DNA from 4 places in the Streptomyces sp. NPDC033131 genome. Region 4 is predicted to be linked to each of the others. Evidence: riboswitches for the same ligand, from Rfam matches in the RefSeq annotation. Region 4 holds a riboswitch; each other region holds the start of a gene.
What was found. Region 4 has a riboswitch for cobalamin ahead of ACZ5XS_RS22355 (cobalamin biosynthesis protein). Riboswitches for the same ligand answer to the same signal wherever they lie in the genome.

Region 1 (7,433 bases), on a different contig from region 4:
ATTGCCTGCGCATCGCACCGGTGATCAACGAGGGGACGGAGCCGCGGTATGTCCAATGCGCCTGAAATGAGACCACCGGTGGTGACACCGGTCCGCGTGGTCATCGCGCTCTGCCTCTTCGCCCCCTTCGTGGCCATGCTGTGGGTGGGTTCGTACGCGAAGACCGACCCCGCCTTCATCGGCATCCCGTTCTTCTACTGGTACCAGATGGCATGGGTGCTGATCTCCACGGCGCTCACGATGATCGCGTACAAGCTGTGGCGCCGTGACCAGAGCGGCCGTCAGGAAGGTGCCGACAAGTGAACGAGGGCGTGAACGGCGTCGCACTCGCCGTCTTCATCTTCTTCTTCCTGGCCGTCACCGTCCTGGGCTTCCTGGCCGCACGCTGGCGCAAGGCCGAGAACGAGCACAGCCTCGACGAGTGGGGCCTGGGCGGCCGGTCGTTCGGCACCTGGGTCACCTGGTTCCTCCTCGGCGGCGACCTGTACACGGCGTACACCTTCGTCGCCGTACCGGCGGCGATCTACGCGGCGGGCGCGGCCGGCTTCTTCGCGGTGCCGTACACGATCCTGGTCTACCCGCTGATCTTCACGTTCCTGCCGCGCCTGTGGTCGGTCTCGCACAAGCACGGGTACGTGACGACCTCGGACTTCGTGCGCGGCCGCTTCGGCTCGAAGGGCCTGTCCCTCGCCGTGGCCGTGACCGGCATCCTGGCGACGATGCCGTACATCGCGCTCCAACTGGTCGGCATCCAGGCCGTTCTCGACGTGATGGGCGTCGGCGGTGGCGAGGACACCAACTGGTTCGTCAAGGACCTGCCGCTGCTGATCGCCTTCGGTGTACTCGCGGCGTACACCTACTCCTCGGGGCTGCGCGCGCCCGCGCTGATCGCGTTCGTGAAGGACACGCTGATCTACATCGTCATCGCGGTGGCGATCATCTACATCCCGATCAAGCTGGGCGGGTTCGACGACATCTTCGCCTCGGCGAACGAGAAGTACACCGCCGCCAAGGCGGGCGGACTGGTCCCGCCCGAGGCCGGCCAGTGGACGTACGCGACCCTCGCGCTCGGCTCCGCACTGGCGCTGTTCATGTACCCGCACTCGATCACGGCGACGCTGTCCTCCAAGAGCCGTGAGGTGATCCGCCGCAACACCACGATCCTGCCGCTGTATTCGCTGATGCTGGGGTTGCTCGCCCTGCTCGGCTTCATGGCCATCGCGAGCGGTGTCGACGTCGCCAACCCGCAGCTGGCCATCCCTCAGCTGTTCGAGAACATGTTCCCGGACTGGTTCGCGGGCGTGGCCTTCGCGGCGATCGGCATCGGCGCGCTGGTGCCGGCGGCGATCATGTCGATCGCGGCCGCGAACCTTTTCACCCGCAACATCTACAAGGACTTCATCAAGCCGGACGCCACGCCGGCGCAGGAGACCAAGGTCTCCAAGCTGGTGTCCCTGCTGGTGAAGGTCGGCGCGCTGGCCTTCGTCCTCACCATGGACAAGACGGTCGCCATCAACTTCCAGCTGCTCGGCGGCATCTGGATCCTGCAGACCTTCCCCGCCCTGGTCGGCGGCCTGTTCACGCGCTGGTTCCACCGCTGGGCCCTGCTCGCCGGCTGGGCGGTCGGCATGATCTACGGCACGGTCGCCGCGTACGGCGTGGCCTCGCCGACGCAGAAGCACTTCGGCGGCTCGTCCAAGGAGATCCCCGGCATCGGGGAGATCGGCTACATCGGCCTGACCGCGTTCCTCCTCAACGTCGCCGTCACGGTGGTCCTCACCTTCGTCCTGAAGGCGCTCAAGGCCCCCGAGGGCATCGACGAGACGTCCCCGGCGGACTACACGGCGGACGCCGGCGACCCGGGCGTCCAGGTGGAGCTGCCGCCGGCGACCGCGGGCACCACGCACTGAGTCGTACGTCAGCACGGGCCGCCGGAGTGATCCGGCGGCCCGTCGTCGTTTCCCCGCCTGCCTCCGACGGCCGCGAGGGGACGTCGAGGAGATCACTCTCCACACCGACCAGTTGACACTCCGAAACCGGCGCGACACAACATATGGGGGTGCTGTCGCCGCCCGGCACAAGATGTATGCTCATGCTCGCTGTCGTCGCAGGGGAATCCGGTGCGAATCCGGAACTGTCCCGCAACGGTGTACTCATGCGCGTAAATACGGGCACGAGAGTCAGTCCGAGGACCTGTCGACAGCGCGCCCGGCCATCAGGTCCGGGTGCCATGACGTCCGGGCCTCGTGGAATGGGCCGGCTGGACGCGACGCCGCGTGCGCTCGTGTGCTGCCGCCTGCCCTCCGCAGGGCCCCCGTGCCGAGCGAGGGAGAGCCCCACGTGACCATCGCGCCAGCAGATCCGGCTTCAGTGACCCCGGTGGCCGACGACGGTCCCGGGACCGTGTTGCTGCGGACCCTGACCGAGCTGACCGCCGACCTCCCCGACGCCGACCCCGGCCGGGTCGCCGCCGCCGCGCTCCGCGGCCGGTCCGCGCGGGCGGATGGGACGGAACTGCGCGAGCTGGCCACCGAGGCGGCCGCCGGCCTCATCTCGGAGGACCCCGCCTACTCGCGGCTCGCCGCCCGCCTGCTGACCGTCAACATCCGCGCGGAAGCCGCCTCCCAGGGCGTCACGTCCTTCAGGGAGTCGGTCGCGGTGGGCCACCGCGAGGGCCTCATCGCGGACCGTACGGCCGAGTTCGCACGGGTCCACGCCGACCGCCTCGACGCCCTGGTCGACGTGCACGCCGACGACCGGTTCGGCTACTTCGGCCTGCGCACGCTGCACAGCCGCTATCTGCTCCGGCACCCGATCACCCGCCGGGTGATCGAGACGCCGCAGCACTTCATGCTCCGGGTGGCGTCCGGGCTCGCCGAGGACGACACGGTCAGGGCTCTCGACGAAGTCGCCGCGCTCTACCGGCTCATGAGCCGTCTCGACTACCTCCCCTCCTCCCCCACCCTCTTCAACTCCGGCACCCGGCACCCGCAGATGTCGTCCTGCTACCTCCTCGACTCCCCGAAGGACGAGCTGGACTCCATCTACGACCGCTACCACCAGGTCGCGCGGCTCTCCAAGCACGCGGGCGGCATCGGCATCGCCTACTCCCGCATCCGCTCCCGGGGCTCCCTGATCCGCGGCACGAACGGCCACTCCAACGGCATCGTCCCGTTCCTGAAGACCCTCGACGCCTCGGTCGCCGCCGTGAACCAGGGCGGCCGGCGCAAGGGCGCCGCCGCGGTCTACCTGGAGACCTGGCACTCCGACATCGAGGAGTTCCTGGAGCTGCGCGACAACACCGGTGAGGACGCCCGCCGTACGCACAACCTGAACCTCGCGCACTGGGTCCCGGACGAGTTCATGCGCCGTGTGAACGCGGACGCGCAGTGGTCGCTGTTCTCCCCCGCCGACGCGCCGGAACTGGTCGACCTGTGGGGCGAGGAGTTCGACGCCGCCTACCGCGAGGCCGAAGAAAAGGGCCTCGCCCGCAAGACCATCCCGGCCCGCGACCTCTACGGCCGCATGATGCGCACCCTCGCGCAGACCGGCAACGGCTGGATGACCTTCAAGGACGCCGCCAACCGCACGGCCAACCAGACGGCCGAGCCGGGTCATGTCGTGCACTCCTCCAACCTCTGCACGGAGATCCTGGAGGTCACGGACGACGGGGAGACGGCGGTCTGCAACCTGGGCTCGGTGAACCTCGGCGCGTTCGTCGACCGGACGGCCGGGGACATCGACTGGGACCGCCTCGACGAGACCGTCCGCACCGCCGTCACCTTCCTCGACCGCGTGGTCGACATCAACTTCTACCCGACCGAGCAGGCGGGCCGCTCCAACGCCCGGTGGCGCCCGGTGGGCCTCGGCGTGATGGGCCTCCAGGACGTCTTCTTCCAGCTGCGGCTGCACTTCGACTCGCCACAGGCCCGTCAGCTCTCCACCCGCATCGCCGAGCGCATCATGCTCGCCGCGTACGAGGCCTCCGCCGACCTGGCCGAGCGCAACGGCCCGCTGCCGGCCTGGGACAAGACCCGTACGGCCAAGGGGGTTCTGCATCCCGACCACTACGACGTCGAACTGACCTGGCCGGAGCGCTGGGCGGCCCTGCGGGCCCGCGTCGCCGTGACCGGCATGCGCAACGCCCTGCTCCTCGCGATCGCGCCGACCGCCACCATCGCGTCGATCGCGGGTGTCTACGAGTGCATCGAGCCGCAGGTGTCCAACCTGTTCAAGCGCGAGACCCTGTCGGGCGAGTTCCTCCAGGTCAACTCGTACCTGGTGGACGAGCTGAAGCGGCTCGGCGTCTGGGACGCCCGCACCCGTGAGGCGCTGCGCGACGCCAACGGCTCGGTACAGGACTTCACCTGGATCCCCGCGGACGTACGGGCGCTGTACCGCACGGCGTGGGAGATCCCGCAGCGCGGCCTCATCGACATGGCGGCGGCCCGGACCCCGTTCCTGGACCAGTCCCAGTCCCTGAACCTGTTCCTGGAGACGCCGACCATCGGCAAGCTCTCCTCGATGTACGCGTACGCCTGGAAGTCGGGCCTGAAGACGACGTACTACCTGCGCTCGCGCCCGGCGACCCGCATCGCCCGCGCGGCCCGGTCCGCCGCCGCCCCCGTCCAGCAGCCGGCCCCCGAAGAGGCCGTCGCCTGCTCCCTGGAAAACCCCGAGTCCTGCGAGGCCTGCCAGTGATGACCAGCGAAGCCAAGAACCTGCTCGACCCGGGCTTCGAGCTGACCCTGCGCCCCATGCGCTACCCGGACTTCTACGAGCGCTACCGGGACGCCATCAAGAACACCTGGACCGTCGAGGAGGTCGACCTCCACTCGGACGTCGCCGACCTCGCGAAGCTCACGCCGGGCGAGCAGCACATGATCGGCCGGCTGGTCGCGTTCTTCGCGACGGGCGACTCGATCGTCGCGAACAACCTCGTGCTGACCCTGTACAAGCACATCAACTCCCCCGAGGCGCGGCTGTACCTCAGCAGGCAGCTCTTCGAGGAAGCGGTCCACGTCCAGTTCTACCTGACCCTCCTGGACACCTACCTGCCCGACCCACAGGACCGGGCTGCCGCCTTCGACGCCGTGGAGAACATCCCCTCCATCCGCGAGAAGGCCGAGTTCTGCTTCAAGTGGATCAACGAGGTCGAGAAGCTGGACCGGCTGGAGACCAAGGCCGACCGCCGCCGCTTCCTCCTCAACCTCATCTGCTTCGCCGCGTGCATCGAGGGCCTGTTCTTCTACGGCGCCTTCGCGTACGTCTACTGGTTCCGCAGCCGTGGTCTGCTGCACGGTCTGGCCACCGGGACCAACTGGGTCTTCCGGGACGAGACGATGCACATGAGCTTCGCCTTCGAGGTGGTCGACACCGTCCGCAAGGAGGAGCCGGAACTGTTCGACGACCTGCTGCGGCAGCAGGTCGTCGACATGCTCAAGGAGGCCGTCGAGGCGGAGCTCCAGTTCGGGCGGGATCTGTGCGGTGACGGCCTCCCGGGCATGAACACCGAGTCCATGCGCCAGTATCTGGAGTGCGTCGCCGACCAGCGCCTCACCCGCCTCGGCTTCGCCCCGGTCTACGGCTCGGAGAACCCGTTCTCCTTCATGGAGCTCCAGGGTGTTCAGGAGCTGACCAACTTCTTCGAGCGGCGTCCGTCGGCGTACCAGGTCGCGGTGGAGGGCACCGTGGACCTGGACGAGGACTTCTGATCCTCGTGGTCCTCACGGGCCTCCCGGCCTTCCTGGGCCTCCTGGGCCTCCCTGATCTGACGGTCGACGCGCCGGTCGTGCGCGAGACCGATCACTGACGGGAGGACCAGGAGGACCAGGATCCCGAGGACGGTGAGCATTCCGATCAGGCCTTCTGTCTGTGTCGCGTTCATGGACACCACTGTCCCGCAGGACACTCCTGACAAACAGTGGCAGGACTGCCGTGGACCCTCGATTTACTGCCAGTTTCGAGGCACACTGGCAGCATGCTGAACAACGTGGCCGTGGTCCTGCTCAACGGCGTGCACCCCTTCGAACTCGGGGTGGTCTGCGAGGTCTTCGGCATCGACCGGAGCGACGAGGGCCTGCCGACCTACGACTTCGCGGTCGTCTCGGCGGAAGGCCCCTCGCTCGGCACGCACGTCGGCGGCCTCACCGTCTCCACGCCGTACGGCCTCGACCGGCTGGCGGAGGCCGACCTGATCGCCGTACCGGCCGGGAACGACTACGTCACCCGCACCTACCCGCGCGATCTGCTGGACGCCCTGGTCGCAGCCGTCGACCGCGGGGCCCGGGTGCTCAGCGTCTGTTCCGGCGTCTTCCTGCTCGGCGCCGCCGGACTGCTGGACGACCGGCGGTGCAGCGTGCACTGGCTGCAAGCGGAGGAGCTGGCCCGGCGCTACCCGAAGGCGGTCATCGAGCCGGACGTGCTGTACGTGGACGAGGACCCCGTCATCACCTCGGCCGGCACCGCCGCCGGCATCGACGCCTGTCTGCACATCGTGCGCAAGGAACAGGGGCCCGAGGTCGCCAACAAGATCGCCCGGCGGATGGTGGTCCCGCCGCACCGGGACGGCGGACAGGCGCAGTACATCGAGCGGCCGCTGCCCCGGTCGCAGTGCGACACCGTCGGCGAGGTGCTGGTGTGGATGGAGCAGCACCTGGACGAGGAGGTCACCGTCGAGCAGCTCGCCGACCGCGCCCACATGTCCCCGCGCACCTTCGCCCGTCGCTTCCAGCAGGAGACGGGGACGACCCCCTACCGCTGGATCCTGCGCCAACGCGTCCTGCTGGCCCAGCGGTTGCTGGAGGCGACGGACGAGACGGTGGACGCGATCGCCGGTCGAACGGGGTTCGGCAACGCGGCCGCGCTGCGCCACCAGTTCGTCCGGGCGGTGGGCACCACCCCGAACGCCTACCGGCGCACCTTCCGGGGCCCGGAGGCGGCCTCACCTGTCACCGGGCCACCGGCTGCAGCAGCAGCCGCTGCGGGCGCAGCGTGATCCCCACCCGGGTCGCGTCGTCGGATCCGGGCACCTGCTCGAAGCGGTACTTCGCCGCCAGTGCCGCCGTGACGAGCGTCAGCTGGGCCATCGAGAAGTGGTCGCTCGGGCACTTGCGGTTGCCCACGCTGAACGGGCTCATGGCGTGCTTCGGCACGTCCTTGACCCGGTCGGGCAGCCAGCGGTCGGGGTCGAACGCCAGGTTGTCCGCATAGGACCGGCCGTCGCGCTGGATCGCGTACGGGCTGTAGATGATGTCGGCACCGGCCGGGATGCGACAGCCACCGAGTTCGGTGTCCCGCACCGCCCGCCGCGTCAGAATCCATACGGCGGGCCGCAAACGCATGGCTTCGACGACGACATTGTTCGTGTGGCTGAGGGCCCGGACGTCCTGGAATGCCACCGGACGCCCGCCGGTGACGGTTTCGACTTCCGC
Region 2 (7,433 bases), on a different contig from region 4:
GGGGCCAGACGATCGTCGACCGGCGCCCCCGCCCCGGCGAGTCCGAGATCCACGAGGGCACCCGTGAACAGCGGCTGGTGGACGTGGCGTTGAGCGTGGACGTGGAGCGGTACGTGAAGCTGTGGCTGACGACGGTGGAGGGCGTCTAGGGGCCAGGGTCTAGCGGGTTTCCGCCGCCGGCCGTACCGCCCACCGCTGTTCCACCTTCGCGAGCCGCCAGTAGCCGATGGCCGCCGCCCACACCACCACGAACAGGCCGACGATGACGTAGCCGACGCTGTCGAGGTTGATGTCGGCGATCCAGGTGGTGACCGTGTCGCTCAGGTCGAGCTTCTCGTGCAGGACGCCGACGAGTTCGATGGTGCCGATGAAGAAGGCGACGGCGATGGACAGGCCGGTGATCGTGAGGTTGTAGAAGACCTTGCGGACCGGGTTGGAGAACGCCCACTGGTAGGCGAAGTTCATGAACGTCCCGTCGAGGGTGTCGAACAGGCTCATGCCGGCGGCGAACAGGAGGGGCAGGGAGAGGATCGCGTACCAGGGCAGGCCGGCCGCCGCGCCCGACCCGGCCATCACCATCAGGGTGACCTCGGTCGCGGTGTCGAAGCCGAGGCCGAAGAGGAAGCCGAGCGGGTACATCTGACCGGGCCGGGTGATGGACTTGGTGAGGCGGCCCAGGATGCGGTTCATGAATCCCCGCGAGTCCAGGTGCTGTTCGAGCTCCTTCTCGTCGTAGGCGCCCGCCCGCATCGCCTTGAACACCTTCAGGATGCCGAGCAGGGCGGCCAGGTTGAGGGCGGCGATGAGGTAGAGGAACGTGCCGGAGATCGTCGTACCGAGGACGCCGAGCACCTGGTGGGTGCCGGAGTCCTCGTTCATGACCTTTCCGGCGAGCTGGGTGCCGCCCGCGATCAGCAGGGCGAGGAGCACCACCACGCTGGAGTGGCCGAGCGCGAACCAGAAGCCCACCGACACCGGGCGCTTGCCGTCGGCCATCAGCTTGCGGGTGGTGTTGTCGATCGCGGCGATGTGGTCGGCGTCGAAGGCGTGCCGCATGCCGAGGGTGTAGGCGGTGATGCCGAGGCCGATACCGAAGGCCTTGTCGCCGACCTCGTAGTGCCCGGGGACGACGAGGAGGAACAGGATTCCGAAGGCGACGACGTGCAGTGCGGCGACGGCCGACATGAGGCCGGCGGTCTTGAGGGTGTCCTCGCGGCGCCACTTGAAGGACGTCGGGGCGGGGACGGGCGCAGACTTCTGGGCAGGCTTGGGCAGGGTCATCCGGTCACGCTCCAGCACCTCGTGGATCAACTCGTGAGATGCCGTGGCCGGTCTCCTGGCTTACGGGTCGTACGTGTCCGTTCCTGCCTTCCCGGTCGTGCTCGACCAGTGGCCCGGCTGGCGCCGGACGGGACGGAAACTCCCCGATCACAGTGGCGAGGGCCGCTCCGGCATGGACCCCCTGAGGGGTCGTCACCGGCTTCCCGAGCACCACGGCCCGCCCACCGTAGGGTTGCAGGCGGTCTCCTGCATAGCTGCGTACCTGCGCAGGTATGGAAGATCACATGGGGGTGCCTGCGAGGATGGCGGCATGCATCTCGTTCCGGCCGACCGAGCGGATCGCCGAACCATCGACGGGCATCGGGTGTGCGACGCGATCGCCGCGATCGGCGATGCGGGTCATGTACGCACCTGGGCCGACCGCTTCTCCCTGCTCGCCGATCCCAAGCGGCTCGCGCTGCTGCTCGCCCTGCACCGGACCGGCCCGCTGGCCGTATCCGACCTGGCGATCGCCACCGGCATGAACGACCCCGCCGTGTCGCAGGCACTCAGGCTGCTGCGGGCGGCGGGTGTCGTGGAGGGCGAGAAGGAGGGAAGGATCGTGCGCTACCGGGTGGTGGACGCCGACATCGCCTCGCTGCTGAAGCAGTGTGCGACCAGCCCGTCTGGGGGTCCCCCCTCTGGGGGATTTTGAGGACGAGGCCCTTCGGGCCGAAGCGGGGTCTGGGGGCGCAGCCCCCAGGGACGGGACGGGAAGGGGCGGCGGGGGCGAATCCCGTGTCCTCAGCCCGAAGCCGGACGCCGGCCGGGCTGAAACAGCCCGACCGGCGCCGACCACACCGACTGCGCCTGATTACGAGCGGGCGGCCTTGCGACGCCGCGTCGCCAGCACGATGCCCGCACCGCCCGCGAGCAGCACCGCCGCACCGATGGCGATCGGCCCGGTCGCGCTGCTGCCACCGGTCTCCGCGAGGTTGTCGCCGCCGCCGTTCGGGGTGGCGGCGGGAGCGGTGGTGGACTCGGAGGCAGACGGGCTCGGGGCCTCGGTGGACGGCGAGGGGGACTCGGCGGGGGGCTCCGTCGCCGGGGGAGTCGTCTCCTCCGCCGGCGTCGAGGGCTCGGTGGCCTCCGGGGTCGACGGGGTCGGCGTCGGGGTGGCCGGCGGCTCGGACGGAGCCGTCGTGCAGTCCTTCGTGCCGCCGTTCCAGGCAGCGATCAGCTTGTCCTTGATGACCGGGCGGTCCGGACCCTTGGGCAGGTCGCCGTGGACGAAGCCGTCATCGGAGTCGAGGACGCCGTCGAACTTGACCGCGCCGCGGTAGAGGTCTATCTGCGCGAAGCAGCCCGCGTCCGGCACCGCGATGTCGAGGGTGTCGGTCTGGCCCGGCTTGACGGTCACCGTGTCGAAGTCGACGAAGACCTGCTCGCCGGAGGTGCCGAAGGTGGCGCCGTGGGCGAGGTAGGAGGCCAGGGAGGCCGTGCACGTGCTGGCGTCGCCGGCCGTGCGGACCTTGATGTGGACCTTGCCGTCGTCGGTCGGCTTGAGGTTCTGGTCGTCGACCTTGACCGAGTCGTAGAAGCTCGTGCCGTCCAGCGAGAACTGGCAGCGGTCGGTCCCGGTCTCCGTGCCCGCGCCGGTGCCGGGCTTGTAGGTGCCGCCGGAATTCCAGCCGTCGCCACCGGGCGTGCCGGTGGCCCAGGCGCCGGAAGCGGCGGCGACGGAGGCGGAACAAAGGACGAGTGCCGCGGCGCCCGTCCCCAGCAGGCGGCGCGCGGTGACACGTCTGACTGTCGACATGCGGATCCCATCGGATGTGTGTGAGGGGTGGTGAAGTGCTTTGCAGCAGCTCTGAGAAACACTGGGCTCATTGGTCACATGCGCCACAGTGTTCGCACATCGTGGATCTCCCAGCGGAACGCTGTCAACCTGCGGATATGCAGAGGGAGTTCAGGACTCCCTCACAATTCCGACACACAGGGAATGAACCGCTCCGGACGGCGTTCGAGTTCGCTTTCCCGACAATGTGGACAGATACCTGAGTACCGTTGCCACCGTCACGACCGCCACGAGGGAGAACGCCGCGTGACCGACGCGAACCCCGAGCACCGACTCCACCTTCCCGACCTGTCCTCCAGGAACCCCGACTGGTGGCGGCAGGCCGTCGTCTACCAGGTCTACCCCCGCAGCTTCGCCGACGCCGACGGCGACGGGCTCGGTGACCTGCGCGGGATCACCCGGCGTCTGAACCACCTCGCCGCACTGGGCGTCGACGCCCTGTGGCTCAGCCCCTTCTACCCCTCCGAACTCGCCGACGGCGGCTACGACGTCGCCGACCACCGGGACGTCGACCCCCGCCTGGGCACCCTCGACGACTTCGACGCGCTGGCCGCCGAGGCCCACCGCCTCGGCCTCAAGGTGATCGTCGACCTCGTCCCCAACCACACCTCCCACCGGCACGCCTGGTTCCGGGAAGCCCTCGCCGCGGCTCCCGGCTCGTCCGCCCGCGACCGCTACGTCTTCCGCGACGGCCGTGGCGGCCACGGCGAACTCCCGCCCACCGACTGGCAGTCCGTCTTCGGCGGCAGCGCCTGGAAACGGGTGCCGGACGGCCAGTGGTACCTGCACCTGTTCGCCCCCGAACAGCCCGACCTGAACTGGGACAACGAGGAGGTCCGCGCCGACTTCCGCACCACCCTGCGCTTCTGGTCGGACCGCGGGGTCGACGGCTTCCGCGTCGACGTCGCCCACGCCCTCGCCAAGGACCTGGAGGAACCGCTGCGCGACCTCGGCGCCCCCGAGCTCAGCAGCGAGGAGGCGCTGCCCCGCTTCCCGCCCGGCAGCCACCCCTTCTTCGACCGCGACGAGGTCCACGAGATCTACCGCGACTGGCGCAAGATCCTGGACGCCTACCGCCCGCCCCGTATGGCTGTGGCCGAGGCCTGGGTCCAGGGCGCCCGGCGCGTGCGGTACGCCCGCCCGGACGAGCTCGGCCAGGCCTTCAACTTCGAGTATCTGAAGGCCGGCTGGGACGCTGCGGAGCTGCGCCAGGTCATCACCGACTCGCTGGCCACCGCGTCGGAGGCCGGCGCCTCCGCCACCTGGGTGCTGTCCAACCACGACGTCGTGCGGCACGCCTCCCGCCTGATGCTCCCGCCCGGCACCGACGACAACGCCTGGCTGCTGTCCGGCGGTCACGCCCCGGCCGTCGACCTGGCCGAGGGCCTGCGGCGAGCCCGCGCCGCCACGCTCCTGATGCTGGCGCTGCCGGGATCCTCGTACGTCTACCAGGGCGAGGAACTCGGCCTGCCCGAGGTCGCCGACCTGCCCTTCGAGGTCCTCCAGGACCCGATCTGGGAACAGACGGGACGCGTCCGCAAGGGACGGGACGGGTGCCGGGTGCCGCTGCCGTGGACGAGCACGGGACCGTCGTACGGCTTCGGCGCGGGCGGTGCCTGGCTGCCGCAGCCGGAGAGCTTCGCGTCCTACGCCGTCGAGGCGCAGGACGGGGTCGAGGGCTCGACCCTGGAGCTCTACCGCAGGGCCCTCAGGCTGCGCCGCAAGCTGCTGGAGGGCGAGACGCTGACCTGGACGGCCGGCGGCCCGGACGGCGTGCTGGACTTCACCCGCAACGACGGCTGGCGGTGTGTCGCCAACCTGTCGGGCACGGCCGTACCACTGCCGCCGGGCGAAGTGCTGCTCGCGAGCCGCCCGTTGGAGGACGGGCGGCTCGGCCCGGACACGACCGTCTGGCTCGCTCCCTAGGGACCGGCCACCCCGCCGACGGACTCAGGGGGTGATGGTCGGCGTCGCGGTCGCGGTCGGCGGAGGGGTCAGGACGATCATCGGCTCGCCGGGCTGGGGCGCCGGCGGAGTCATGTCGCTCTGGGGCAGCTTCGGCGGGGTGGTCTGCTGGAAGAGGGCCTGGTCGAAGTTGACCAGGTTGGTCTTCTCCATGACCGTGATGTGGTCCAGGACGGTGTTGTTGGCCTGGTCGGCCAGCTGCCGCACCAGCGAGTTCTTGGTGGTGGAGCGGATCTTCGCGATGGTGTTGAAGATCGAACCGTGCGTGATCCGCAGGATGTTCGCGAAGTTCGAGTCGAACGCGTTGCCGGTCGGCGAGGAGTCGATCTGGTTCACGAACGCGAGCTGCTGCGGGCTCGCCACGTTCGGCAGGGTGATGTTCAGCAACGGGCCGATCTTGCGGCAACTGGCGTCCAGTGCCGCGTGGCCGTCGATGAGGTGCTCGGACGCGGTCTTGACCTCCGGGGCCGTCCCCTTCTTCAGGCCGATCACGCCGAGGGGGTACTCCCACAGCCCGGCCGCGCGCACTGCGACCACGAAGGCACGGTCCTGCTCGGTCAACGGCCCCCACTGCGTCTGCGCGATGACCCTGTCCTGCGCGCTGGACACGGTGTCCAGGCCGAGCATCGAGGGGTAGGCGAGCGCACCCAGGGTCAGTGTGAGGGCACCACCCACGAAGAGAGTTCCCATCGAGTTCCGCGAAAGTCGCACCGTGTCTCCTGCCCGGTAGGGGTCCCGCCGGCAGGCGGGTCGGACGCTCAGAGATACGGACACGGAAGCGTCAAGAACCTTTTGAATTGGTAAAATCTTCGGCGCGGGTGCGCGGGAGTCCTACGACGGGATCCCGGCACCTCGCCCGTGGATCCGTATGGCCGTACCGCCTCGCCCGTACGGCCCACAGCACACGCCACCCGCCCGGACGGGCCGCGAGAATCGCACGCGTCGGGGTCCACGACGTCCGGTGAGGAGCGGTGCCGACGATGAGCATGGCGAACAAGGCGACGAGGGTCGCGCTGGCGGGGATCGCGGTGGTGGGCACGCTGGCCGTGTCCGGTCTGTCGCCGGAGGCCGCCGCGCATGGGCGGGAGCTGTGGGGAGAGGTGACCATCGTCCCCGGACGGGAGGGGGTCGTCGAGGTCTCGGAGTACGCCGGGGCGGCGACGCCGGGCACCGGGTCCGCGCTCACCCTGACGGCGCCCGACGACAGCGCGGTCACGGGCGTGCCGCTCACCGGCAACGGCTATCGCGGGGCGGTGACGTCCGGCGGGAGCGGCGGGACGTACACCTTCACGGGGGTCGCGGAGACCACGGGCGCCACCGGGTCCGGGGCGGCGGCCCAGGCGTGGCGGGGGCGGGTCTTCCCCTTCGTCCTGGCCGTGGATCCGGACGCGGTGCCGGGGACGCGGCTGCGGGGCTGCGCGCTGCGGCTCACGGACGCGCGGGGTGCGGTGCGGGAGCGGGGCACGTGCGAGGTGACCGTCGGCCTGCCCGGCCCCACGCTGACCCGGCCCGAGTCGGGAGTACCGCTGCCGGAACGGCCGGAGTTGGCCGGTACGGCGTATCCGGGGTCCCAGGTCACCGTCCGGGACGCCCTCGAGAGCGAGGTCTGCGCGGCGACCGCGGCGAGTGACGGCTCGTGGTCCTGCGTGCCGGGCGCGGCACTTCCCGCGGGCGCGGGCCGGCTTCAGGCGACGGCCGCGCTGAACGGCGTGAGCGCGGCGAGCGAGCAGATCGCCATCACGGTGGGCGTCAGCTGACGAGCGCCAGCTCGTGCGAGGTGCTGTTCAGCCGCCGCCCGCCCGTCTCCGTGCAGGTCACGATGTCCTCGATCCGGACGCCGAAGCGGCCGGGCAGATAGATGCCGGGCTCGATGGAGAAACACATCCCGGGTACCAGCGGCCGCCGTTCGCCCGCCACGAGGTACGGCGGCTCGCGCGTGGTGACACCGATGCCGTGGCCGGTGCGGTGGACGACGTACGCGCCGTACCCGGCGTCCTCGATCACCGTGCGGGCCGCCTTGTCGATCTCCGCGCACGGCACGCCCGGCCGTACGGCCTCGAAGGCGGCCTGCTGGGCCCGGCGCACGATGTCGTGCACCGCGCGTTCCTCGTCGGTGGGCCGGCCCACGTGCACGGTCCGCGTGGTGTCCGAGCCGTACCCGTCCTTCAGGCCCCCGAAGTCCAGGACCACCATGTCGCCGTTCTCGATGGTGCGTTCGCCGGCCGCGTGGTGCGGGTCGGCCCCGTTGGGCCCGGAGCCGACCACGGTGAAGTCGACCTGGCCGTGGCCGTGCGCGAGCAGCAGGCGGGCGAGGTCGCCGGCCACGTCGGTCTCCCGGCGCCCGGCGAAC
Region 3 (7,433 bases), on a different contig from region 4:
GCGATGAGCCGCTCGGTCAGGACGTCGCCCGGGGTACCGCCCGCCACGACCCGGCCGGTGTGCAGGACGACCACCCGGTCGCAGTACATCGCGGCGAGGTTGAGGTCGTGCAGGGCGACGACGGTGGTGACCGGGAGGGCGGTGACCAGGGACAGCAGGTCGAGCTGGTGGTGGATGTCGAGGTGGTTGGTGGGTTCGTCGAGGAGGAGTTCGCGGGGCTCCTGGGCGAGCGCGCGGGCGATCTGGACCCGCTGGCGCTCACCGCCCGACAGGGTGTGCCAGGGCTGGTCGGCGCGGTCGCCGAGCCCGGCACGGTCCAGGGCCGACCGAACGGCCCGCTCGTCGTGGGCGGCGGCGGGCGTCCAGGCGCGGCGGTGCGGGACCCGGCCGAGTCGTACGACGTCCAGGACCGTCAACTCGACCTGGGTGTCGGCCTGTTGCTCGACCACGGCGAGGCGCCGGGCGACCTCGCGGCGGGGCAGGCCGGCCAGGGGCGTGCCGTCGAGCGTGACGACACCGGCGCTCGGACCGAGCAGGCCGGCCAGCACGCGCAGCAGTGTGGACTTGCCGGAGCCGTTGGGGCCGAGGAGGCCGACGGTGGAGCCCTGGTCGGGCGCGAGGGTGACGCCGTCGAGGATGAGGCGACCGTCGGCTCGACGGCTCACGCGGTCGGCGCGCAGGCCGCCCGTGGCCGTGGCGCCGGGCACGTCGGATGCCGTGCGCACGGTCTCCTTCACCGCACCCTCCGCGTCCGGTACAGCACCGCCACGAAGGCCGGTACTCCGATCAGGGACGTCACCACACCCACGGGCACCTCCTGCGGGTCGAGAACCGTGCGGGCCAGCGTGTCGACCCACACCAGGAAGACCGCCCCGGCCAGCGCGGTGACCGGCAGCAGCCGGGCGTGGCCCGGGCCGACCAGGGCGCGGGCGGCGTGCGGCAGCACCAGGCCGACGAAGCCGATGGCGCCGGCCGAGCTGACCAGCGCGGCCGTGAGCAGGGCCGTGACGCACAGCAGCACCAGACGGGTGCGGGCCACCGACACCCCGAGGGCGGCCGCCGCGTCCTGCCCGAAGGCGAAGGCGTCGAGGGTGCGGGCGTACGACAGGCAGACCACCAGGGCCACGGCCAGGACGGCGAAGCACACCCACACGTCGGTCCAGCCCGCCCCGCCGAGCGAGCCGAGGAGCCAGAAGAGGACGCCCCTGGTGGTCTCGGCGTCGGCCGCGGTCATCACGATGAACGAGGTCAGAGCGGAGAAGAGCTGCATGGCGGCGACGCCGGCGAGGACCACCAGGTCGGTGCTGCCGCCGAGCGTGTGGCTGAGGAACAGCACGAGCGCGAAGGACACCAGGGCGCCCAGGAACGCGCCCGCCGGGACGGACACCGCGCCCCCGCCGACGCCCAGCACGACCACCAGCACGGCCCCGGTCGACGCGCCCGAGGACACTCCGAGGACGAAGGGGTCGGCGAGCGGGTTGCGCAGCAGCGACTGCATCACCGCCCCGCACACGGCGAGTCCGGCGCCGCACACGGCCGCGAGGAGCGTGCGCGGCAGTCTGAGCTGCCACACGATGCCGTCCCGGATCGGTGTCAACTCCGAGGTTCCGAGGCCCAGATGGGCCGCGACGACGGACCACACGTCGGCGACCTCGATGTCGGCCGGGCCGATGGTGATGGCGAGGGCGAGGGAGCAGCACAGCAGGACCGTCCCGGCCGCACCGAGCAGGACCGCCCGGGCGGTCACTTCACGAGCCCGAAGTCGCGCAGGCCCGCCGCGACCTTCTCCACGCCCTCGATCGTGCGGATGGTCGGGTTCATGGCCTGCCCGCTGAGCTGGACGTACCGCCGGTGCCGGACGGCGGTCATGTTCCTGGTGACCGGGTTGGACTCCAGGAAGGCGATCTTCTTCCGGGCCGACTCGGCGGTCTGCGACTTGCGGGTCAGGTCGCCGATGACGAGGACGTCGGGGTCGCGGTCGGCGACCGTCTCCCAGTTGATCTGCGGCCATTCGTCGTGCGTGTCGTCGAAGACGTTCCTGGCACCCAGGGAGCGGGTGATGACGCCGGGAGCGCCGCAGCAGCCCGCCATGTAGGGCGACTCGGAGTTGGCGAACCAGTACAGGAGGGTCACGTCGGAGGCGTCGATGCCGGCGGTCGCCCTGGTCATCCGCGCCTCGAGTTGCCCGACGAGTTTCTCGCCCCGTTCCCTCACCCCGAAGACGGCGGCGAGGTCCCGTATTTCGCCGTAGACGGCCTCGGCGGTCAGGGGCTCGGAGCGTGCGCCGTCCCCGTCGCCGGAGTTGTCCTTGCCGGCGCAGTCGGACGGGGAGACGTAGGTGGGCACGCCCAGCTTCTCGAACTGCTCGCGCGAGGCCACTCCCCCCTTCCCCAGCGTGGAGACGAAGGAGGCGGCGACGAAGTCCGGCTCGGCGTCCAGGACGCGCTCGAAGGAGGGGTTGTTGTCGGCGATCCGCTCCACGGTGGCGTTCGCCTTCTCCAGGCCCTTCATCACGGGGTCGGTCCAGGTCGCCGTGCCCGCCATCCGGTCGGCCAGCCCGAGGGAGAGCATGATCTCGGTGGTGCCCTGGTTGAGGGAGACGGCCCGCTCGGGCGGGGCCTCGACCCGCACCGTACGGCCGCAGTTGTCGAGGCTGACGGCGGCCTTCGCATCGGTGGTGGCGGCGTCGCCGCAGCCGGTCAGGAGCAGGGATCCGGCCGTGAGCAGGGCGGAGGGAAGGGCAAGGCGTGCTGTCTGCACGGAGTGGTCCTCGATCGTCGAGGGCTCGAACGCGGAGCCCGGTCGTACGGTGCTCCCCCGCCGTATGTCACCGCGAGGGCCGCCAGCAGGTCTTCGGACTCGGGATCGTCCGGTCGGGGCGCCTTCCCAGACGACATACGCGTCGTCCAGTGGCCGAGGCCCCGCCCGTCACCCTCACCGCTGCGCGTCAGCTCCGGATTCGCACCGGATTCCCTGACCCACGTGTCATGGGTTCGACTGGCCCCGGCAAGCTATCACGGAGGGGAATCACCGGTCGCGGCGCGCTGTTGTGCCAGAGGTCAGAGCGTTCACGAGCCCCAGGGAGACCCACGGTGTACGGCGACGAGGCAACGGTCCGCAAGATCCTCACCGGGCTCGGCGACACCTGGGCCGTGGTCGGCCTGTCGTCGAACCGGCAGCGCGCCGCGTACGGCGTGGCCGAGGTGCTCCAGCGCTACGGCAAGCGGGTCGTCCCGGTGCATCCCAAGGCGGAGACCGTCCACGGGGAGCGCGGGTACGCCTCGCTCGCGGACATCCCCTTCGACGTGGACGTCGTGGACGTGTTCGTGAACAGCGACCTCGCCGGGGCGGTCGCCGACGAGGCGGTGGCGAGGGGTGCGCAGGCGGTCTGGTTCCAGCTCGGGGTCATCGACGAGGCCGCGTACGACCGCACCCGGGCCGCGGGCCTGGAGATGGTGATGGACCGCTGCCCGGCGATCGAGATCCCCCGCCTGGGCTGACGGACGCTCTCGCCGCCACCTGCCCGCGGCGTCCGTCCACGATCCGCGAATCGCTCCGGGACGCACCGACATAATGTTCGGGTGACCTCCACCCCTTCCCCCGACTCCGGTGCTCCGCAACGCTTTCCGGTCGTCGTCGTGGGCGCCGGGCCCGCCGGGCTCACCGTCGGCAACATCCTGCGGGCCGCCGGCGTCGACTGCCTGGTCCTGGAGACGGAGACGCGCGAGTTCATCGAGCAGCGGCCGCGGGCGGGCGTCATCGAGGAGTGGGCCGTGCGCGGGCTCCAGCAGCGCGGTCTCGTGGACACCCTGCTGCAGCGCGCGCAGCTCCACACCGAGTGCGAGTTCCGCTTCGGCGGTGAGCGCTTCCGCTTCTCGTACGTCGAGCTGACGGGGACTCACCACTTCGTCTATCCGCAGCCGCTGCTGGTGACGGACCTGGTGCGCGAGTACGCGGACGTGCGCGGCGGGCAGGTGCGGTTCGGTGTGCGGGGCGTCCGGCTGCACGACCTGGACACCGACCATCCCTCGGTGTCCTACGTCCCGGCGGAGTCGGGCGAGCGGGAGGTCGTCGCGTGCGACTTCGTCGCGGGGTGCGACGGGGGGCGCGGGGTGAGCGGTGGCGCCCTGCCCGAGCAGGCGCACATCTCCCGGCACGACTACGGCATCGGCTGGCTGGCGCTGCTCGCCGAGGCGCCTCCGTCCAACGACTGTGTCGTGTTCGGCATCCATCCGAACGGCTTCGCCGGGCACATGGCCCGCAGCCCCGAGGTGACCCGGTACTACCTGGAGTGCCCGCCCGGCGACGACCCGGAGAACTGGTCGCACGAACGCGTCTGGTCCGAGCTCCAGGAGCGGCTCGCGGCCACGGGCCTCGGTCCGCTCACCGAGGGGCGGCTGATCGAGAAGCGCGTCCTGGACATGCACAGTCACGTGGTCGAACCCATGGTGTTCGGCCGGCTCTTCCTGGCCGGGGACGCCGCCCACCTGACCGCCCCCATCGCGGCGAAGGGCATGAACCTCGCTCTGCACGACGCCTTCCTCCTCGGCGACGCCCTCGCCGGGTACCTCACCCACGGCGACGAGTCCGGCCTGGACGGCTATTCGGAGGCGTGCCTGCGGCGGGTGTGGGACTACCAGGAGTTCTCGCAGTGGCTCTCCGAGGTCTACCACGGCACCTCGTCGGGCGACCCCTACCGCGCGGGCACCACCTTCGCCCGGCTCCGCCGTCTGTTCACCTCGCCCGCCGCCGGGGCGGCCTTCGCCGAGCAGTATCTGGGCACGGCCACCGCGTACTGATCCGGCCGGGCCGGGTGCGTCAGTCGTGCGGCGGCCGGTCGGTGAGCCGGTGGTCCGCCACGTTCAGCGCCTCGTCCACCAGTCGGCGCAGATGGCCGTCGGGCAGGCTGTAGACCACCCGGCGGCCTTCCTTGCGCGTGTTCACCAGGCCGGCCAGCCGCAGCCTGGCCAGGTGCTGGCTGACGGCCGGCCGGGCCGCCCCGCACGCCTTGGTGAGCGTCGTGACGTCGGCCTCTCCCGCGACCAGCGCGTGCAGCAGGGTGAGGCGGGTCCGGTCGCCGAGCAGGGCGAGCAGCTCGGCGGCGAGCGCGAACTGCTCCTCGCCCGGGGTGCGCGGGTGCGCATCGTTCGCAGGTGACAGGTGCATGCGTGCGCTCATACGCACATAATGGCGTCGTGGGCGTCGCGCGTCCACTCCGCACGCCGGAAGGGGACCCACGTGAACGACCGACACCACCACGACCACGGGCACGACCGACACCACCACGACCACGGCCACGGCCATCACCACGACGCCCCTCACCACCACCCGCCCTCCGGCCTGCGCCGCCGCCTCACCCACCTCCTCACCCCTCACTCCCACGAGAGTGCCGACAAGCTCGACTCCGCCCTGGAGTCCTCGGCCCGCGGCATGCGGGCCCTGTGGATCTCGCTGGCGGTGCTGGGCGCGACGGCCCTGGCGCAGGCGTTCGTGGTGGCCGTCTCCGGGTCGGTCGCGCTGCTCGGCGACACGGTGCACAACACCGCGGACGCGCTGACCGCCGTGCCGCTCGGGATCGCGTTCGTGCTCGGCCGGCGCGCGGCGACCCGCCGCTTCACCTACGGCTACGGCCGCGCCGAGGACCTCGCGGGCATCGTGATCGTGCTGACGATCGCCGCGTCGGCGGCCTTCGCGGGCTGGGTGGCGATGGACCGGCTGCTCGATCCGCGGCCCGTCGAGCACGTGCCGGCGGTCGCGGTGGCCGCGCTGGCCGGTTTCGCGGGCAACGAGTGGGTGGCCCGATACCGGATCCGGGTCGGCCGTGACATCGGCTCGGCCGCGCTGGTCGCGGACGGTCTGCACGCCCGTACGGACGGATTCACGTCCCTGGCCGTGCTGTTGGGCGCGGGCGGCTCGGCCCTGGGGTGGCAACTGGCCGACCCCATCGTCGGACTGGCGATCACGGCCGCCATCACCCTGGTGCTGCGGGACGCGGCGCGCGAGGTGTTCCGGCGGGTGATGGACGCCGTCGACCCGGCGCTGGTGGACCGCGCCGAGCAGGCCCTGCGGGAGGTAGACGGGGTCCGGGAGGTGGGCGAGCTGCGGCTGCGCTGGATCGGGCACCGGCTGCGCGCCGAGGTGGCGGTCGTGGTGGACGGCGAGGCCACGGTACGCCAGGCGCACGGCATCGCCGTGGACGCCGAACACGCCCTGCTGCACGCCGTCCCGCGCCTCACCGCGGCCCTGGTGCACGCGGACCCGGCACCGGTGCCGGGCGAGGCGGATCCTCACCACGCCCTCGCCCACCACGGGGCGGCCTGAGCGTCAGGCGACCCCCAGCCCTTCCAGCACCACCGCGCCCGGCAGCTCCTCGAACGCCTTCCCCGGCACCAGCAGCTTGCCGCGCCGCCGTCCGCTGCCCACCAGGACGTACGGCAGCTCGACGACGGCGGAGTCCACCAGCACGGGCCAGCCCTCGGGCAGTCCGATCGGGGTGACGCCGCCGTACTCCATGCCGGTTCGACCCGTCGCCGTGTCCATCGAGGCGAAGGAGGCCTTGCGGGCGCCGAGCTGTCGGCGGACGACGCCGTTGACGTCGACCCGGGTGGTGGAGAGCACGACGCACGCGGCCAGGGTGCTCTCGCCGCCGCGCTTGCCCGCGACGACCACGCAGTTCGCCGACTGCTCCAGCAGGTCGCGCCCGTAGTGCTCCACGAAGACGGCGGTGTCGGCCCACCGCGGGTCGGTGTCGACGTAGACGATCTGCTCGGCGGGGACGCTGCCGCTCCAGCGGCGTACGGCGTCGGCGACCGGGCCGGTCAGCTCGTCGAGGCAGTCGGGGGCGGGAGTGGCGCGGTCGAAGTGACCGATGGGTGCGTCCATGGCCGCACGCTAACAAAGCCGTACGGCCGTCTCAGTGCACGGGCGGGACGGAGACGGCCATCAGCATCCGCATCGCAACGTCGCCCTGATTGCCGTACGTGTGCGGGGTGTTGGCCTCGAAGGAGGCGGTCGCGCCCGCCGGGACGCGGTACTCCACGCCGTCCACGGTGAGGGTCAGTTCGCCTTCGGTGACGTGGAGCAGTTCGGCGGTGCCGGTGGGGTGCGGGTCGGAGGAACTGTTCTCGCCCGGCATCAGCCGCCACTCCCACATCTCCAGCGGGCCGGGGGCCTCGGTGCCGGCGAGGAGGAGGTTGTAGCTGCCTGCGTCCGTGTGCCACAGCCGTACGGCCTGCTCGGCGGGGACGACCCGGACCGTCGGCCCCTGTTCGTAGTCGAGCAGGGTGGTGATGCTGATCCCCAGCGCGTCGCCGATCTTGACGACCGTGCCGAGGCTGGGGTTGGTGCGGGACTGCTCGATCTGGATGAGCATGCCGCGGCTGACTCCGGCCCGGGCGGCGAGCACGTCGAGGGTGAAGCCGCGCACCGCGCGC
Region 4 (7,433 bases):
TCTCCGCGATGTCGTCACCCTGGGTGCGCATGGCGGACGTGCCCCACACCGTCAGGCCGACGGACTTCGGGTACTCGCCGGTGTCCTGGAGGTACCGCTGCACGAGCGAGTCGGCGAGGGACTGCCCGACCTCCCAGCTCAGCCTGGACGGAATGGCCTTGGGGTCGACCGAGTAGAAGTTGCGGCCGGTCGGGAGGACGTTGACGAGCCCGCGCGTCGGCGAACCGGACGGGCCCGCCGGGACGTAACCCCCGTCCAGCGCCTTGAGGATGTGCCCGATCTCGTCGGTGGTCTTCTCCAGCCGGGGCACGACCTCGTTGCAGGCGAACTCCAGCACGGCGACGGCGTCGGGCAGTTCGGTGCCGATGACCTCCCGTACGAGAGGTGCGCTCTCGGCCACGGCCCACCCGCGTGCCTCCATGCCCTCGGCGAACCGCCGGCACAGCTGCTCCAGCAGGTCGATGGCGTCGGCGGCCGAGCGGGACGGGCCCTCGACGAGGTCCGTCAGCTCCACCGGGACCTTGACCGGCGCCCCGGGCTCGGCCAGCAACTCCTTCTCGACGAGCCCGAAATGTGTCGCGAGGCAGGCCCGCAGCCCCGGCAGCGCGTTGGCCTGCCCGCCCCACACCTGCGAGGCCCGCAGTACGGCGAGCACGAGGTTCACGCGCGGCTCACCGACCGGACCGCCACCGAGAATGTGCAGCCCGTCCCGGATCTGCACGTCCTTGATCTCGCACAGATAGCCGTCGATGTGCATGACGAACTCGTCGAACGCGTCGTCGTCCGGCTGGTCGTCGACGTGCAGGTCGTGGTGCAGTTCGGCCGCCTTCACCAGCGTCCAGATCTGCGCGCGCACGGCCGGCGCCTTCGTCGGGTCCAGGTCGGAGACGAGCGCGTACTCGTCGAGCAGCTGCTCCAGCTTGGCGAGGTCGCCGTAGGTGTCCGCGCGCGCCATGGGCGGGACGAGGTGGTCGACGACGGTGGCGTGCCCGCGGCGCTTGGCCTGGGTGCCCTCGCCGGGGTCGTTGACGATGAACGGGTAGATGAGCGGCAGCTCCCCGAGGACGGCGTCCGGAGCGCACCCCCCGCTGAGCCCGAGCCCCTTGCCCGGCAGCCACTCCATCGTGCCGTGCTTGCCCATGTGCACGACGGCGTCGGCGCCGAAGCTGTTCTCCAGCCACCGGTAGGCCGCCATGTAGTGGTGCGAGGGCGGCATGTCCGGGTCGTGGTAGATCGCGATCGGGTTCTCGCCGAAGCCGCGCGGCGGCTGGATCATCACGACGACGTTCCCGAACTGGAGGGAGGCGAGCACGATGTCGTCCCCGTCGACGTACAGACTGCCCGGCGGCTCGCCCCACGCCTCCAGCATGCCGTCCCGCAGCTTGGGGTCGAGCGTGTCGAACCACGCCCGGTAGTCGGCCAGCGGCACCCGCGCGGGCGCGGCGGCGAGCTGCTCCTCGGTGAGCCATTCGACGTCGTGGCCACCGGCGTTGATGAGCCGGTGGATCAACTCGTCGCCGTTGTCGGGATGCCCTTCGACGACGTACCCGGCGTCCCGGAGCGAGTCCAGGACGCGGATCGCCGAAGCGGGCGTGTCCAGTCCCACGGCGTTCCCGACCCGGGAGTGCTTGGTCGGATAGGCGGTGAAGACGAGCGCGAGCTTCTTGTCCTGGTTCGGCTTGTGCTTCAGCACCGCGTGCCGTACGGCGATCCCGGCGACCCGCGCGGCCCGCTCGGGGTCGGCGACGTACACGGGAACGTCGTCCGGGCCCTGCTCCTTGAAGGAGAAGGGGACCGTGATCAGCCGCCCGTCGAACTCCGGGATCGCGACCTGCATCGCCGCGTCCATGGGGGAGAGGGCGGCGTCGGACTCCTCCCAGGCGCTCTTCGAGGAGGTCAGGCACAGGCCCTGCAGCACGGGGATGTCGAGGTCGGCGAGCGCCCCGATGTCCCAGGCCTCCTCGTCGCCTCCGGCCGAGGCCTGCGAGGCGTGCGCGCCGCCGGCGGCGAGGACGGTGGCGACGAGGGCGTCGGCCTTCCCGAGGATCTCGTACAGCCCGGAGTCGGCGCCGCGCAGCGAACCGCAGTAGACGGGCAGGGCGTTGGCGCCCTTCGCCTCGATCGCGTCGCACAGCGTGTCCACGAAGGCGGTGTTGCCGCTGAGGTGGTGGGCGCGGTAGAAGAGCACGCCGATGCTGGGGCGGCCCTCGACGAACGCGCGCTCCCCATGGACGCCGTACTCCGGCATCTTCTGCGGCTCGACGAACCCCTCACCCGTCAGCAGCACGGTGTCCGACAGGAACCGCGCGAGCTCGGTGAGGTTGGCGGGCCCGCCCTCGACGAGGTACCGCAGCGCCTCGGCCACCACACCCGCAGGCACGGACGACTCGGCCATGAGCTCCGCGTCGGGCACGGTCTCACCGCCGAGCAGGACGGTCGGAATGCCCGAGGCCTTGAGAGCGGCGAGCCCGTCCTCCCAGGCACGCTTGCCGCCGAGCAGCCGTACGACGGCGATGTCCGAGCCCTCGAGGAGCCCCGGCAGTTCCTCCGCGACATCGACCCGGGTCGGATTGCCGATCCGGTACGAGGCATCGGAGGCGGCCCGGGCCGCCAGCAGATCCGTGTCGGCGGTCGACAACAACAACACTGTGCTCATGCGGGCGCTCCCGGTGGAATGAAAGGCAGTCCTTGCGGCGCGCCGGACTCGATGAGCCGCCACAGCGCGTCCGTGTCCGCGTGCTGTTCGATCAGGTCGCCGAGCCGGTCGAGCTGCTCCTCGCGCAGCGCGGCGAACGAGGTGTCGGCCGCCGGCACGAAACGGCGGCCCGCGGCAGCCGCCACCTCGCGCAGGAAGGCCCGCCGGAAGCCGTCCGACTCCAGCGAGCCGTGCCAGTGGGTGCCCCAGGTGCCCCCGACCCGACAGCCGTCGAGGAACGGGTCACCGCCCCCGATCTCGGCGACCCCGTGATGGATCTCGTACCCCTCGACCTGCTCGCCGAGGGCCTCGCCGACGGGCCGGGTGAGGGTCTTCTCGCGGGCGAACCGCACCCGGACGGGAAGGAGCCGGAGCCCTTCGACATGCCCCTGCCGGCTCTCGACCTCGTCCTCGATGTGCTCGCCGAGGACCTGGAAGCCGCCGCAGATGCCGAGGATGGGCCTTTGTTCGGCGGCCCTGCGGACGAGAGCGTCGGCCAGCCCCCGCTCCCGCAGCCACTCCAGGGCCCGGACGGTCCCCCGGGTCCCGGGAAGGACCACGAGGTCGGCGTCGGCCAACTCCTCCGGCCGGTCCACGAACCGCACGACGACACCCGGCTCGGCGGCCAGCGCGTCGACGTCCGTGAAGTTGGACATCAGCGGAACCGCGCAGACGGCGACCCGCAGCACGTCCTCGCCGACCGGCGGGGCCACGACCGACTCCCTGACCGTCCCCCGCAGGGAGACCCGCAGCCCGTCCTCCTCGTCGATGCCGAGCCCGTGCCGGAAGGGCAGGACACCGTAGGTGTGCCGCCCGGTGAGCGAGTGCAGCATGTCGAGGCCGGGTTCGAGCAGGGACACGTCCCCGCGGAACTTGTTCACGAGGAACCCCGCGACGAGCGCCTGGTCCTCCGGTGAGAGCAGCGCGACGGTCCCGAAGAAGGAGGCGAAGACGCCCCCGCGGTCGATGTCACCGACGACGAGCACGGGCAGCCCGGCATTCCGGGCGATCCCCATGTTGACGATGTCGGTCCGCCGAAGATTGATCTCGGCGGGGCTGCCGGCCCCCTCACAGATCACCGCGTCATACGTGCCCCGCAACTCGGCGAGACAGTCGAGAACGGTCCCGAGAAGCTTCTGCTGCCGCCCCCCGTGATAGCCCCGCGCGCTGAGCTCGCCGACCGGCTTCCCGAGCAGCACGACCTGACTGCTCTGCTCACCGCCCGGCTTGAGCAGCACGGGGTTCATGAGTGTGGTCGGCTCGACCCGGCAGGCCTGCGCCTGCATGGCCTGGGCCCGCCCGATCTCGGCCCCTTCGCGCGTCACGAACGAGTTGAGGGACATGTTCTGCGCCTTGAACGGCGCGACCTTGACCCCTTGCCGCACCAGCCACCGGCAGATCCCGGCGGTGACGACACTCTTGCCGGCGTCGGAGGTGGTGCCGGCGACGAGAAGACCACCGCTCATCGGATACGCCCCCTGGTGAGAAACCGCCCGGCGACACTGACGCCGAGAGCCAGCAGGCCGACGCGCCGGGACAGCCGTACGGCCCGCTCGATGTCGGGTGTGGTGACGGCACGCCCGTCCCCGTTGAGTACGGGCCGGTGCTCCACCCGCCCCGCATAGGACAGGGTTCCGCCGAGCCGTACCCCGAGCGCCCCGGCGAACGAGGCTTCCACGGGGCCGGCGTTGGGACTCGGATGCTTCGCGGCGTCCGCCCGCCAGGCCCGTACGGCCCCTTGCGGATCCGGCCCCGCAAGCGCGGCCAGCACCGCGGTGAGTCGCGCTCCCGGCCACCCGGCGAGATCGTCGAGCCGCGCGGAAGCCCACCCGTAGCGCCGGTACCGGGGCGACTTGTGCCCGACCATGGCGTCGAGGGTGTTCACGGCCCGGAAACCGAGCAGCCCGGACACCCCGCCCACAGCTCCCCACACCAGCGCCCCGACCACCGCGTCGGACGTGTTCTCGGCAACGGACTCCACGACCGCCCGGGCGATCCCGTCGGCGTCGAGGGCCTGCGGGTCCCGTCCGCACAGGTGCGGCAGCCGGGCCCGCGCGCCGTCGACGTCCCCGGCCTCCAGCGCCCGCCCGATGACCCGGGCCTCCCGCGCGAGCGAAGTCCCCCCGACGGCGGCCCAGGTGGCGGCACCGGTCAGCGCGACGGAAGCGGCAGGTGACGTACGGACGGCCCGAACAGCAAGGCTTCCCAGGGCGACAGCACCCCCGGCACACACGACGGCGTGCAGGGCGCCCCACCCCCGGTGGTCCCGCCACAACACCCGTTCCACGGCACCCGCGGCCCGCCCGAACCCGGCGACCGGATGCCCACGGCGTGGATCGCCGAGCAGGAGGTCACCGAGAAGGCCGGCGGCGGCGCCGTACGCGAAAACGCGATCGGCACGCATGAACTCAGCCGACCGCTGTCACAGACAGGTCGCTGGGGTTGAACCTCGAACGGCAGCCGCGCATGGCGATATGTCCTCACTCAGGGTGTCCACGCCCTGGTTCGACGAGATCGGCGGTGAGAGTTCCTGGCTCCCGGGGGTTCCTACCCCGGTGACAGTGGCGGGACCGCGCCGGACTCACACCGGCTTCCTCTCCTACCGCCGTACATGGCTCGGGCAGTCCACCATGGGGTTGGAAGGGCCGTCAACTCGCTGTTGACCTGCGGGAGCGGAGTGTGCTGAGGCCCACATCGGGCGGTGCGGCGGGGCGCCCCACGGCACCCCGATCGGCCGGAATTCCCCTCGGGCGGGCATCGTCCGACGAACCGGCGGGGTGGGTCGCAAAAGCCCGCCCTGCCCGGACCGCTGATGAGGCGACCGGAGCAGGACGGGCCGGAAAGTGCGCGCGAGCCCTCAGGCCACGATCAGGTAGATCCCGTACCCCACGGCCGCCGCACAAGCCGCGAAGCACGCGTACGCGCCCGTGAGCGCCACGGCGGCCGTGTCACCCTGCGCGGCAGCCCGCTCGCGGCGGGACAGGCCCACGATGCCGAGGGTGAACAGGGCCACGAGGGCCACGGTGATCAGGAGGCTGATGCCGAAGACGGATCCGAGGGCCGCCCAGTCGATCTTCATGCTGGTTCTTCCTTCGTGCCGGTGGGTGCCTGGGTGGCGGGGCTCAGACGGTGGTCGCGGCCGACGGGGCCGCGGGGTCGGCCGCGGTGGCCGGGGCCGGGATGGTGGCCGTGAGGTCCTCGGTCACCGTGCCGCCGACGGGAGGCGGCGTCACGGCGGCCATGGCCGTGGTGACCACGCCGGCCGGCTCCTCGGTGTCGTTGACGTTCGTGTGGTCGACGACCTCGCGGCGCGAGAGCTTCCAGATCGCGGCGCTGGAGGTGATGAGGAAGACGGCTACGAGGGCCGTGCCCCAGGCGCCGAAGCCGGTCACGTACTCCGCGAGCGCGCCCACCAGGGCCGCGGCGGGCAGGGTCAGGCCCCACGCCACGAACATGCGGGTCGCGGTCGACCAACGGACCACGCCGCCCTTGCGGCCGAGGCCGGCGCCCATCACCGAGCCGGAGACGGAGTGCGTGGTGGAGAGGGAGAAACCGAGGTGGGAGGAGGCCAGGATGACCGTGGCCGCGCTGGTCTGGGCGGCGAAGCCCTGCTGCGGCTGGAGGTCGGTCAGGCCCTTGCCCATGGTGCGGATGATGCGCCAGCCGCCGAGGTAGGTGCCGAGCGCGATGGCGATACCCGCGCTGAGGATGACCCACATGGGCGGGTCGGAGTCGGGGGCGACGGCGCCGCCGGCGACCAGGGCGAGGGTGATGATGCCCATCGTCTTCTGGGCGTCGTTCGTGCCGTGGGCCAGGGAGACCAGGCCGGCGGAGGCGATCTGGCCGGAGCGGTAGCCCTTCGCGGCGGCCTTGCCGTCGGCCTTCTTGCCGAGGGAGTAGGACAGTCGCGTGGCCAGCATCGCCGCCAGGCCCGCCACGATCGGAGCGGCGATCGCCGGGATCAGAACCTTGGTGACCAGGACGTCACCGTGCACGCCGCCGAAACCGGCCGAGGCGATGGTGGCGCCGATGAGGCCGCCCATGAGGGCGTGCGAGGAGCTGGAGGGGAGCCCGACCAGCCAGGTCAGCAGGTTCCAGAGGATCGCGCCGACCAGGGCGGCGAAGATGACCTCGGGACGGATGCCGGTCTCGTCGACGAGACCCTTGGAGATCGTGTTGGCGACCTCCACGGAGAGGAAAGCGCCTACAAGGTTGAGCACGGCGGACATCGCCACCGCGACCTTGGGCTTGAGCGCACCGGTCGAGATGGTGGTGGCCATCGCGTTGGCGGTGTCGTGGAAACCGTTCGTGAAATCGAACGCGAGTGCGGTTACTACCACAATCGCGAGGATCAGCGAGAAGTTTTCCATTTACCCAGGCAATCGTTCGAGGTCATTGGCCAGATGAACGTAGGTAACCTGGGTGAACGGAAGATGAACTGAGCAGGGCTGCACGGTGACCGGATTCGGCGATTCCCGCTCCATCGGGCTCCAGTTGATCCGCGCGGCCCCGCCGCCGCGGGGTCAGTCGCCTCTGGCGAACTTCCGCAGCAGGCTCTGGGAGCCGTTGAAGAGATTCTGGTCACCCGGCAGGCCGCCGCCGTTGTCGTACTGCCAGATGGTCCAGAACGACCAGCCGGCAGGCAGCGCTCCGGGGTCTGCCGCGTCGTAGCGGGCGATCCACAGAGCGTGATCCGAGGCGAAGGCGCGGCTGCCGCCGGTGCACGTGTTCCACCAGT

Region 1: linked by a shared signal. The riboswitch ahead of ACZ5XS_RS02750 (ribonucleoside-diphosphate reductase subunit alpha) and the one ahead of ACZ5XS_RS22355 (cobalamin biosynthesis protein) in region 4 are both predicted to bind cobalamin.
Region 2: linked by a shared signal. The riboswitch ahead of nicT (Nickel transporter NicT) and the one ahead of ACZ5XS_RS22355 (cobalamin biosynthesis protein) in region 4 are both predicted to bind cobalamin.
Region 3: linked by a shared signal. The riboswitch ahead of ACZ5XS_RS09840 (ABC transporter substrate-binding protein) and the one ahead of ACZ5XS_RS22355 (cobalamin biosynthesis protein) in region 4 are both predicted to bind cobalamin.

Annotation. Positions count from the first base shown of each region.
Region 1 is NZ_JBVIPA010000001.1:613,218-620,650, reverse strand. It holds gene ACZ5XS_RS02760 (DUF3311 domain-containing protein) at 49-303, shown strand; gene mctP (monocarboxylate uptake permease MctP) at 300-1,910, shown strand; cobalamin riboswitch at 2,087-2,215, shown strand; gene ACZ5XS_RS02750 (ribonucleoside-diphosphate reductase subunit alpha) at 2,341-4,701, shown strand; gene ACZ5XS_RS02745 (ribonucleotide-diphosphate reductase subunit beta) at 4,701-5,714, shown strand; gene ACZ5XS_RS02740 (hypothetical protein) at 5,627-5,887, opposite strand; gene ACZ5XS_RS02735 (GlxA family transcriptional regulator) at 5,981-6,997, shown strand; gene ACZ5XS_RS02730 (bifunctional albaflavenone monooxygenase/terpene synthase) at 6,951-7,433, opposite strand, start outside.
Region 2 is NZ_JBVIPA010000027.1:39,451-46,883, reverse strand. It holds gene ACZ5XS_RS29535 (nucleoside hydrolase) at 1-149, shown strand, start outside; gene nicT (Nickel transporter NicT) at 160-1,281, opposite strand; cobalamin riboswitch at 1,310-1,511, opposite strand; gene ACZ5XS_RS29525 (ArsR/SmtB family transcription factor) at 1,592-1,975, shown strand; gene ACZ5XS_RS29520 (LAETG motif-containing sortase-dependent surface protein) at 2,135-3,079, opposite strand; gene ACZ5XS_RS29515 (glycoside hydrolase family 13 protein) at 3,365-5,044, shown strand; gene ACZ5XS_RS29510 (DUF4142 domain-containing protein) at 5,069-5,773, opposite strand; gene ACZ5XS_RS29505 (Ig-like domain-containing protein) at 6,064-6,840, shown strand; gene ACZ5XS_RS29500 (M24 family metallopeptidase) at 6,833-7,433, opposite strand, start outside.
Region 3 is NZ_JBVIPA010000005.1:232,767-240,199, forward strand. It holds gene ACZ5XS_RS09830 (ABC transporter ATP-binding protein) at 1-725, opposite strand, end outside; gene ACZ5XS_RS09835 (FecCD family ABC transporter permease) at 734-1,747, opposite strand; gene ACZ5XS_RS09840 (ABC transporter substrate-binding protein) at 1,744-2,760, opposite strand; cobalamin riboswitch at 2,825-3,017, opposite strand; gene ACZ5XS_RS09845 (CoA-binding protein) at 3,093-3,500, shown strand; gene ACZ5XS_RS09850 (4-hydroxybenzoate 3-monooxygenase) at 3,582-4,799, shown strand; gene ACZ5XS_RS09855 (ArsR/SmtB family transcription factor) at 4,819-5,178, opposite strand; gene ACZ5XS_RS09860 (cation diffusion facilitator family transporter) at 5,239-6,321, shown strand; gene ACZ5XS_RS09865 (YbaK/EbsC family protein) at 6,325-6,882, opposite strand; gene ACZ5XS_RS09870 (helix-turn-helix domain-containing protein) at 6,914-7,433, opposite strand, start outside.
Region 4 is NZ_JBVIPA010000017.1:52,426-59,858, reverse strand. It holds gene cobN (cobaltochelatase subunit CobN) at 1-2,656, opposite strand, end outside; gene ACZ5XS_RS22360 (cobyric acid synthase) at 2,653-4,161, opposite strand; gene ACZ5XS_RS22355 (cobalamin biosynthesis protein) at 4,158-5,099, opposite strand; cobalamin riboswitch at 5,201-5,340, opposite strand; gene ACZ5XS_RS22350 (hypothetical protein) at 5,553-5,774, opposite strand; gene ACZ5XS_RS22345 (inorganic phosphate transporter) at 5,818-7,065, opposite strand; gene ACZ5XS_RS22340 (lysozyme) at 7,219-7,433, opposite strand, start outside.